DNA from 2 places in the Globicatella sp. PHS-GS-PNBC-21-1553 genome. Region 2 is predicted to be linked to the other one. Evidence: riboswitches for the same ligand, from Rfam matches in the RefSeq annotation. Region 2 holds a riboswitch; the other holds the start of a gene.
What was found. Region 2 has a riboswitch for thiamine pyrophosphate ahead of tenA (thiaminase II). Riboswitches for the same ligand answer to the same signal wherever they lie in the genome.
Positions count from the first base shown of each region.

Region 1: linked by a shared signal. The riboswitch ahead of thiT (energy-coupled thiamine transporter ThiT) and the one ahead of tenA (thiaminase II) in region 2 are both predicted to bind thiamine pyrophosphate.

Region 1 is NZ_CP085470.1:1,413,142-1,416,572, reverse strand. It holds gene LB888_RS06740 (helix-hairpin-helix domain-containing protein) at 1-112, opposite strand, end outside; gene LB888_RS06735 (hypothetical protein) at 1,084-1,419, shown strand; TPP riboswitch at 1,686-1,774, shown strand; gene thiT (energy-coupled thiamine transporter ThiT) at 1,802-2,380, shown strand; gene LB888_RS06725 (dihydroorotate dehydrogenase) at 3,150-3,431, opposite strand, start outside.
Region 2 is NZ_CP085470.1:1,757,018-1,760,448, reverse strand. It holds gene thiW (energy coupling factor transporter S component ThiW) at 226-780, opposite strand; gene tenA (thiaminase II) at 806-1,483, opposite strand; TPP riboswitch at 1,586-1,682, opposite strand; TPP riboswitch at 2,305-2,411, shown strand; gene LB888_RS08485 (ABC transporter ATP-binding protein) at 2,519-3,262, shown strand; gene LB888_RS08480 (ABC transporter permease) at 3,255-3,431, shown strand, end outside.

The DNA of each region.
Region 1 (3,431 bases), 340 kb from region 2:
TAAAACGAGCTACATAATCATTAATCGCCTCATCAATATTTTCATATTCACCCGAATGTTGGTCTAGAAAAACTTCTAACTGTCTAAAAATATTTTCTGTTTCTCGTGACATCAATATCATTCCTTTCCTATCCTTAAATTCTAGTGCTACCTTCCGACTATAAGGTGAACCCGTGTCTCGTCCTCACCAAGAGAAACTCTGATCTGTTGTATGTCGTTTTTAAGTGCCAGTTTAATCTTGAGATGGCACTTAGACAGTTTGAATACTCCATCATTTTTAATCATTTCTCTTGTATGACAATATCATTTGTTAAAGTTTATCCTTTGTTTACTATTATCACTTAACATATAATTTTTTCAATATCCTTAGTAATATGTTTCAAACCAAAAGTAATCATTGAATTAATATTATCAAATAGATTATGTCTTCAATTTTTTGATAAGATTCTCATATAAAGCAGTAATAACACCGTGTGACTCATCTACAACAATAACTTTCCTATTCATAAATGACAATTCAGTGATTACTTTGCTTACTTTAGTCAAACCACTAAGCACCATGATTTAATCATTACCTCACTCTTTTATCATTTCCATTCATTACCATTAATCAAAATTCTAGTTTTATCAGAATTTCAACACCCAAATTATACAATAAAAGAGAGCCACATACCATGTCTCCTGCAAAATGATTTTACAATTCTTTTATTTTTGTCTGTTATAACACTTCTATCTGCTAGTATAAAAGTTACAATAAGATTACCCAATTTGTTGCACGTAACTTTCCTCAGTTTCAAAAACAATCGAGGTAATTTGAAGTAATATTTTTGATATAATGTCCTATTCGGATAGGATGGTTATTTCAGAGATTGTTAGGATCACCATCACATCGTTAGATGACTTATCAAGATTAAGTGAATGGTCTCGGAAAGGAGAAATAAAATTGAATCTATCGAAGATTGCATAATCAAAGTAATCTTTATCATCTTCTAAATCTTGTACTGCTAATACATTTCCTATTGAAAGTCATTTTATTATCTCATCGACTTTAAGATAAAAACAAATGATTTAGGTCGACCTGATATGAGGCCGGAGTCCTTTGAACAGTTGATGCAAGAAAATAAAGCTCCATCAGTGATTTTGCAACAATTTAAAGAAATTACGCAACACTTCAAAGCGATTGATAGTGGGATTGCTCCCATGTTAATGAATCTGTTCAAAATAGCGATAGTTCAAGAGAAATTTTTAAGAGAACACCGGTCTTTCAAACAATTCATAAAGTCATTAATGGTTTACTTAACAGTTTCCATTATCGATGCTGGACATAAACTTGATAAATTTAGTCAAAATTATTGTTCGTTAAATAATAGCACAGTGGTTGAGTGGTCTCAACTGTGCGGGGGTAGGCAGACGAAGTGAAAATCATTCGATTTTCTACTTCTGGTCTACTCCCAACTTTGCGGGGGTGGGCAGACGAAGCGAAAATTATTTAATTTTCTACTTCTTGCCCACTCCCTGCTATTACTTTTTGGAAAAATAAGTCCTATTAGCAATTGCAATGTTGTTAGGAATCTTTATGGCTATTGCAACCTTCTAAGTTATAAAAGTTGAAAGTAATTGGTTTGTAAATTTAATTTTACTTTTTTCATTATTTTTGTTAGAATCATTATTAAAATATAGATTTCAACATAAACAAGGGGTGCCATATTGGCTGAGATTATACCCTTTATTGGATCAAGGTAATGCTTGCGTCAAGATGTTTAACTCCTTTTTTGTGTTGGTTAAGAAAAGGAGTTTTTTTATGTCAAAAATTAAGACACAAACTTTGATTGAGATTACTATCTGTGCCGCTTTATCACTACTTCTTGATTTGATGATTCCTTCGCCATCATGGAGTTTTAAGGTTTCTGTCAAGATGATTCCAATTATTATTCTTGCTCTACGTCGTGGTACATTGGCAGGTTGCTTGGGAGGATTTCTATGGGGATTACTCCAATACATTACCGGTAATGCGTATGTATTAACGTTAGTACAATTTGTAGTTGAATATTTTGTCGCTTTTGCAGTCATTGGTTTCGCTGGTTTCTTTGCACCTTATATGCAAAATGCATTAAAAGAAGAACCAACAAATCGTGTGAAACAATGGGAGATAGCTTCCATGGCGACAATTGTGGGATCATTAGCTCGTTATATCGTCCACTTTATTGCGGGGGTGTCATTCTGGGGGTCTTATGCACCTGAAGGACAAAGTCCATATGTATACTCATTCCTAGTCAATGGAGGAGCGTTTCTATCTGAAACTCTTTGCTGTATTATTGTATTAATTTTCCTAACGCGTTCATTCCAACCTCTCTTACGCGTAAAAACATCAGGTTATTAATCAATTTTTATAACGTTTGGCTAACTCCTGCATCTTTAATCGTTTAATGATATGAATAAGGAATTATAACTTATTTAATAATGAAGACCGTGTGACTTATTTGAGTTGTTTATAGAGAGAGGGGTTAGTGCAACATCTTCGATCACTAAGTAAAGACCCTTCATCGGAATCTTGATGAACCACCATGAGACTTGTATAGAAGCGTAGTTAAGACGTAATCACGCGTTAAGTGACTGAGGATAATCGGCAGATTATTAAGGTTTGGGTAAAACCACGTGATTAACGTCCCATTGATTGTTACGGCAGTCAATGGGATTTTTATTTTTAAAGTTCTTTGTCAAATGATGTGGGTCACAGAAATTTTGGTCATTAAACACCGGTGTGTTGAATGGCTATTTTTTTCTAATTTGGCGTTTTTCTGTCTGCAATTCTTTTCTTCGGTTACATTTCCAGGGTTTGGATCATTTCCATATCTTACTTCTTACCTATCTACATCGATAGCTATGTTAATGAATTTACTCTCTAGATATGATATTTCTGTTGGTCCAAATGAATTATTTTGTTTGGTTAACATGACTAATTCGGAGAAATAAATATCATCCTTTAAGTGCTCTGCTACACTAAATGAAAAAGAGATCAACGTTAGCTGACCTCACTTAATTATATATAGATAGTTTTTCCAATTAACTTACTAAGCATGTTCACTATAAACTGAAATTTAGTCTGTTATAATTCCGTCGTGATTGCTCGCCACGGACACTTAAGCCTGTTACCGACCGTCGTGAAATCGAGCGACTGACACTTCGTCTATTAGAGTCTCTAAGCTTTCAATGCCTAATTCATCCATTCGCTGAGGAAGTTGGCTAATAATTTCTGGACAAATCATCGGTTGATTATAATTTTCTGTCCCAATTTGAACGGCAGATGCGCCCGCCATATACATTTCTAGAACATCATCTACGGTCTTTATGCCACCCACTCCAATAATCGGTATCTTAACTGCTCCAGCAACTTGATAAATCATCCTTAAGGCAATGTGTTTTAAAGAAGT
Region 2 (3,431 bases):
CAAAAAAGTAGGCCTCAATTACTTGGATGGTGTTCCATCATAATGTGCCTTGCTTCTCTCAAAAATAGTTGGCCTCAATCACTTGAATGGTGGTCGCATCATAATGTGCTCTTGCTTCTCACAAAAAAGAGCAGGCATCAATAGTAAAAATCAGATTATTTTCACTATTTGCCTACTCTCGCAAATTTATATAATGTTATATAAGATTGGTTCCTACTGGACAAATTAGCGACCATTTTGACTGCCTAAAACACGCTCATTATCTGTTAAGAACAATTGTTGCATACGATGAAAAGCTGATAATTTGTTAAGTCTTTCGTACAAGACAAAAGCCGCTATCGCTCCCATTACACAAGCACCCATAAAACGTGGTGTGTAAATTAACCAGTGTAAATCTGTTTTGACTCCGGTAAACCAAACCATAACTGGATAGCTTAATAATGACCCTACGACACCCGTTCCAATAAATTCACCTAGCGCTGCTGCCCAGAAGTTTCGTGTCTTCCAATAACCTAATCCCGCAAATAATGCTCCAAAAACAGCACCTGTTAAGGCTAATGGTGGAATGCCCATCATTAACATGCGGATAATACCACAGATTAAAGCCATTAAAAAGGTATATAAAGGACTCATAAAACTGGCCGCAATAATATTAATGACACTCGACATTGGTGCCATCCCTTCAATTCTTAAAATCGGTGATAACACCACGTCTAAGGCAATCATCAGTGATAAAATCATTAGTTTTTGAGTTTGTTTATGTGTATTTATTTTAACCATTCCCTCTCATCATTAATTGTTAATTTTAGTTTTCGTATCGAGTTTCCCAATCTTCACCGTCATAGCACATGGTCCAGAACTGATACTCATAGTAAGAGGTTTTAATAATGATTTCTTCTAGACGTTCTAAGGTTGCTTCTGGTAAATCTTTAGCCATCTTGTCCATTAAATTTTTCATATCAGTAGCTAAAGTTTGGAATTCTTCGCCCGCATACATATCGATCCATTGTTGGTAAGGATTATTTTCAGGACTTTGCTTCGCTACTGCTTCGCCGACATAAGCGTATGACCAAGCACAAGTTAATAAGGCTGTCACCGCATATTCTGCGCCACCCGCTTGGGCATGATTTAACATATAAGAAGTATAGGCTGTATTGGTTGGCCACATTTTCGTTTGTAATAATTCTGCTTCACTAATCCCAAATTGAGCTGAAAATTGACGGTGTAATTCCATTTCCATCTCTAAGGTCCCAAATAATGCTTTTGAAAAACTGCGCATCATCGATAAATCAGTCGACTTCGCTACGCCTAAAGCCATTAATTTTGAATACTCCACTAAATAAACATAATCTTGCGTTAACCAACGTTGAAATTTTTCTTTAGCCAGCGTACCTTCTCCTAATCCTTTTACAAATGGATGTTCTAAATACGATGCCCAAATCGCTTCAACTTTTGGAAACACACGTTCAGTAAATTTTGTCATGACGATATTCCTCCTTATATTTTAGGAACAAAAAAACACCCACCTTTAAAGATAAAGTGTGCGCATTAAATCGGGTGCAGTCCAACAAAATCAAACTGGCTGATTAAATTAAGCACACTTCCCTACGTCAGTATTAACTGAATCAGGTTCAAAGGGTCAATTTCTCTCTCAGCATTTTCATGCTCCCCCAGTGTCACTAATAGACTAGCAAATTAATTTTGGATTGTAAAGAGGGTGCTTTTTTAATAAATAAGGCCTGGGCGTAATCTTAATAATTTAGTGCAGTGATTGCGCGGTAATTAAAAGCGCAGGGTGTGAGAGGTCTCAAACTGCGTCTTAAATAGACTGGAGATAAACTAGCGAATTTCAGTCAAGTAATTGTGCGGCAATTAAAAGCACAGAGGATGATAGGGTAGGCAGATGAAGAGAATATCACTTGGTTTTCTGCTTCTGGTCTAGTTTCAACTGTGCAGGAATAGGCAGACGTAGCGAAAATCATTCATTTTTCTACTGTTGGCCTACTCCCTTACAACCATGTCATTAATCAAAGATGAACACAATCGATATTCTATTTCCATCGCCTGTCTGGTCAATAGGCATCGTCATGAACCTTCTTAATTTGGTTCATTGTGAACAGCATCGTTCACTTTTTAGTACCACTAGTAATCATGACCTCACTTATATTACTTTTTTATAGGTCATGATTTCAATCCTTTGTTCAACTTATCTGCTTGACATTAACTATCACTTGATTTATTCTAATAGTCAGTTAGAGTTTCTTTGTGAAATCAAAGGGTCTCTTTTAACAATTGAATCCATTTATTTTAAACTAGGGGAGCCAATGCGCTGAGAGTAGGTTTCTGAAATGTTCCTTGACCCTTGACCTGATGTAGTTAGTACTACCGTAGGGATGTTTACAATTTTGTTTTACTGTACACATTTTGATCAGTTTGATCAGTCAAGACTCAGTATGCTTTGGGCCGGTTTCCTAGAAACGGGTCTTTTTTTGGGCAAATGGATAGAAAGGAGTTTCAGATGATTGAAATAAAAAACGTCTCATTTACCTACCCTGACTTTAAAGGCGAGAAGACGTTACAAAATGTCAACCTCAACTTTCCTAAAGGTGAGTTTATTTCATTAATTGGTAAAAGCGGCAGTGGTAAGAGTACGCTATTTAAATTACTGACCACGCAATTTCAACCAGATGCGGGCCAGATTCTCTTTGATGGACGACCGATTCAATTAGGTGATGTCGGTTATATGCCACAAAAAGATTTACTACTTCCTTGGGCGACAATTTTGGAAAATGTTAGATTAAGTGGCAAACTTGATAAGCAGCATCCAGTTTCAAAAGAAAAAGCGTTAGAGTGGCTAGATAAGGCGGGTTTAAAAGATTATGCCTATTCCCTACCAAAAGATCTATCGGGTGGAATGCGTCAGCGCGCCGCTTTCGTACGAACGATTTTGGCCAATAAACCAGTACTACTACTAGATGAACCTTTTGGAGCATTAGACAGTTTTACACAATATGAAATGCAACAATGGTTACTATCACTGTGGCAAGAATTAAATAAAACAATTGTTTTTATTACGCATAATATTGATGAAGCAGTGCTTTTAAGTAATCGGGTCTTTTTATTACAAAACTGGCATAATGGCGACGATACTCAAATCAAAGAGTGGCACATTGATCTGCCACGTCCACGACCGAAAGACATCCGTTATCATGCTCAATTTATTGAGTATAAACAAGCTTTGGAGGTGGCCATCCATGAATAAACTACGACAGTTAATTCAACGTTACTGGCCTTTCTTATCTGTTTCAGCTGTGTTATTAGTCATTATTGAATGGGCCGTGGCGCGTGAATGGGTACCAAAGTTTATAATTCCGAGACCAAGTGATGTTATTAAGACCATCTTTACCCAAGCGCCGCAACTATGGACACAC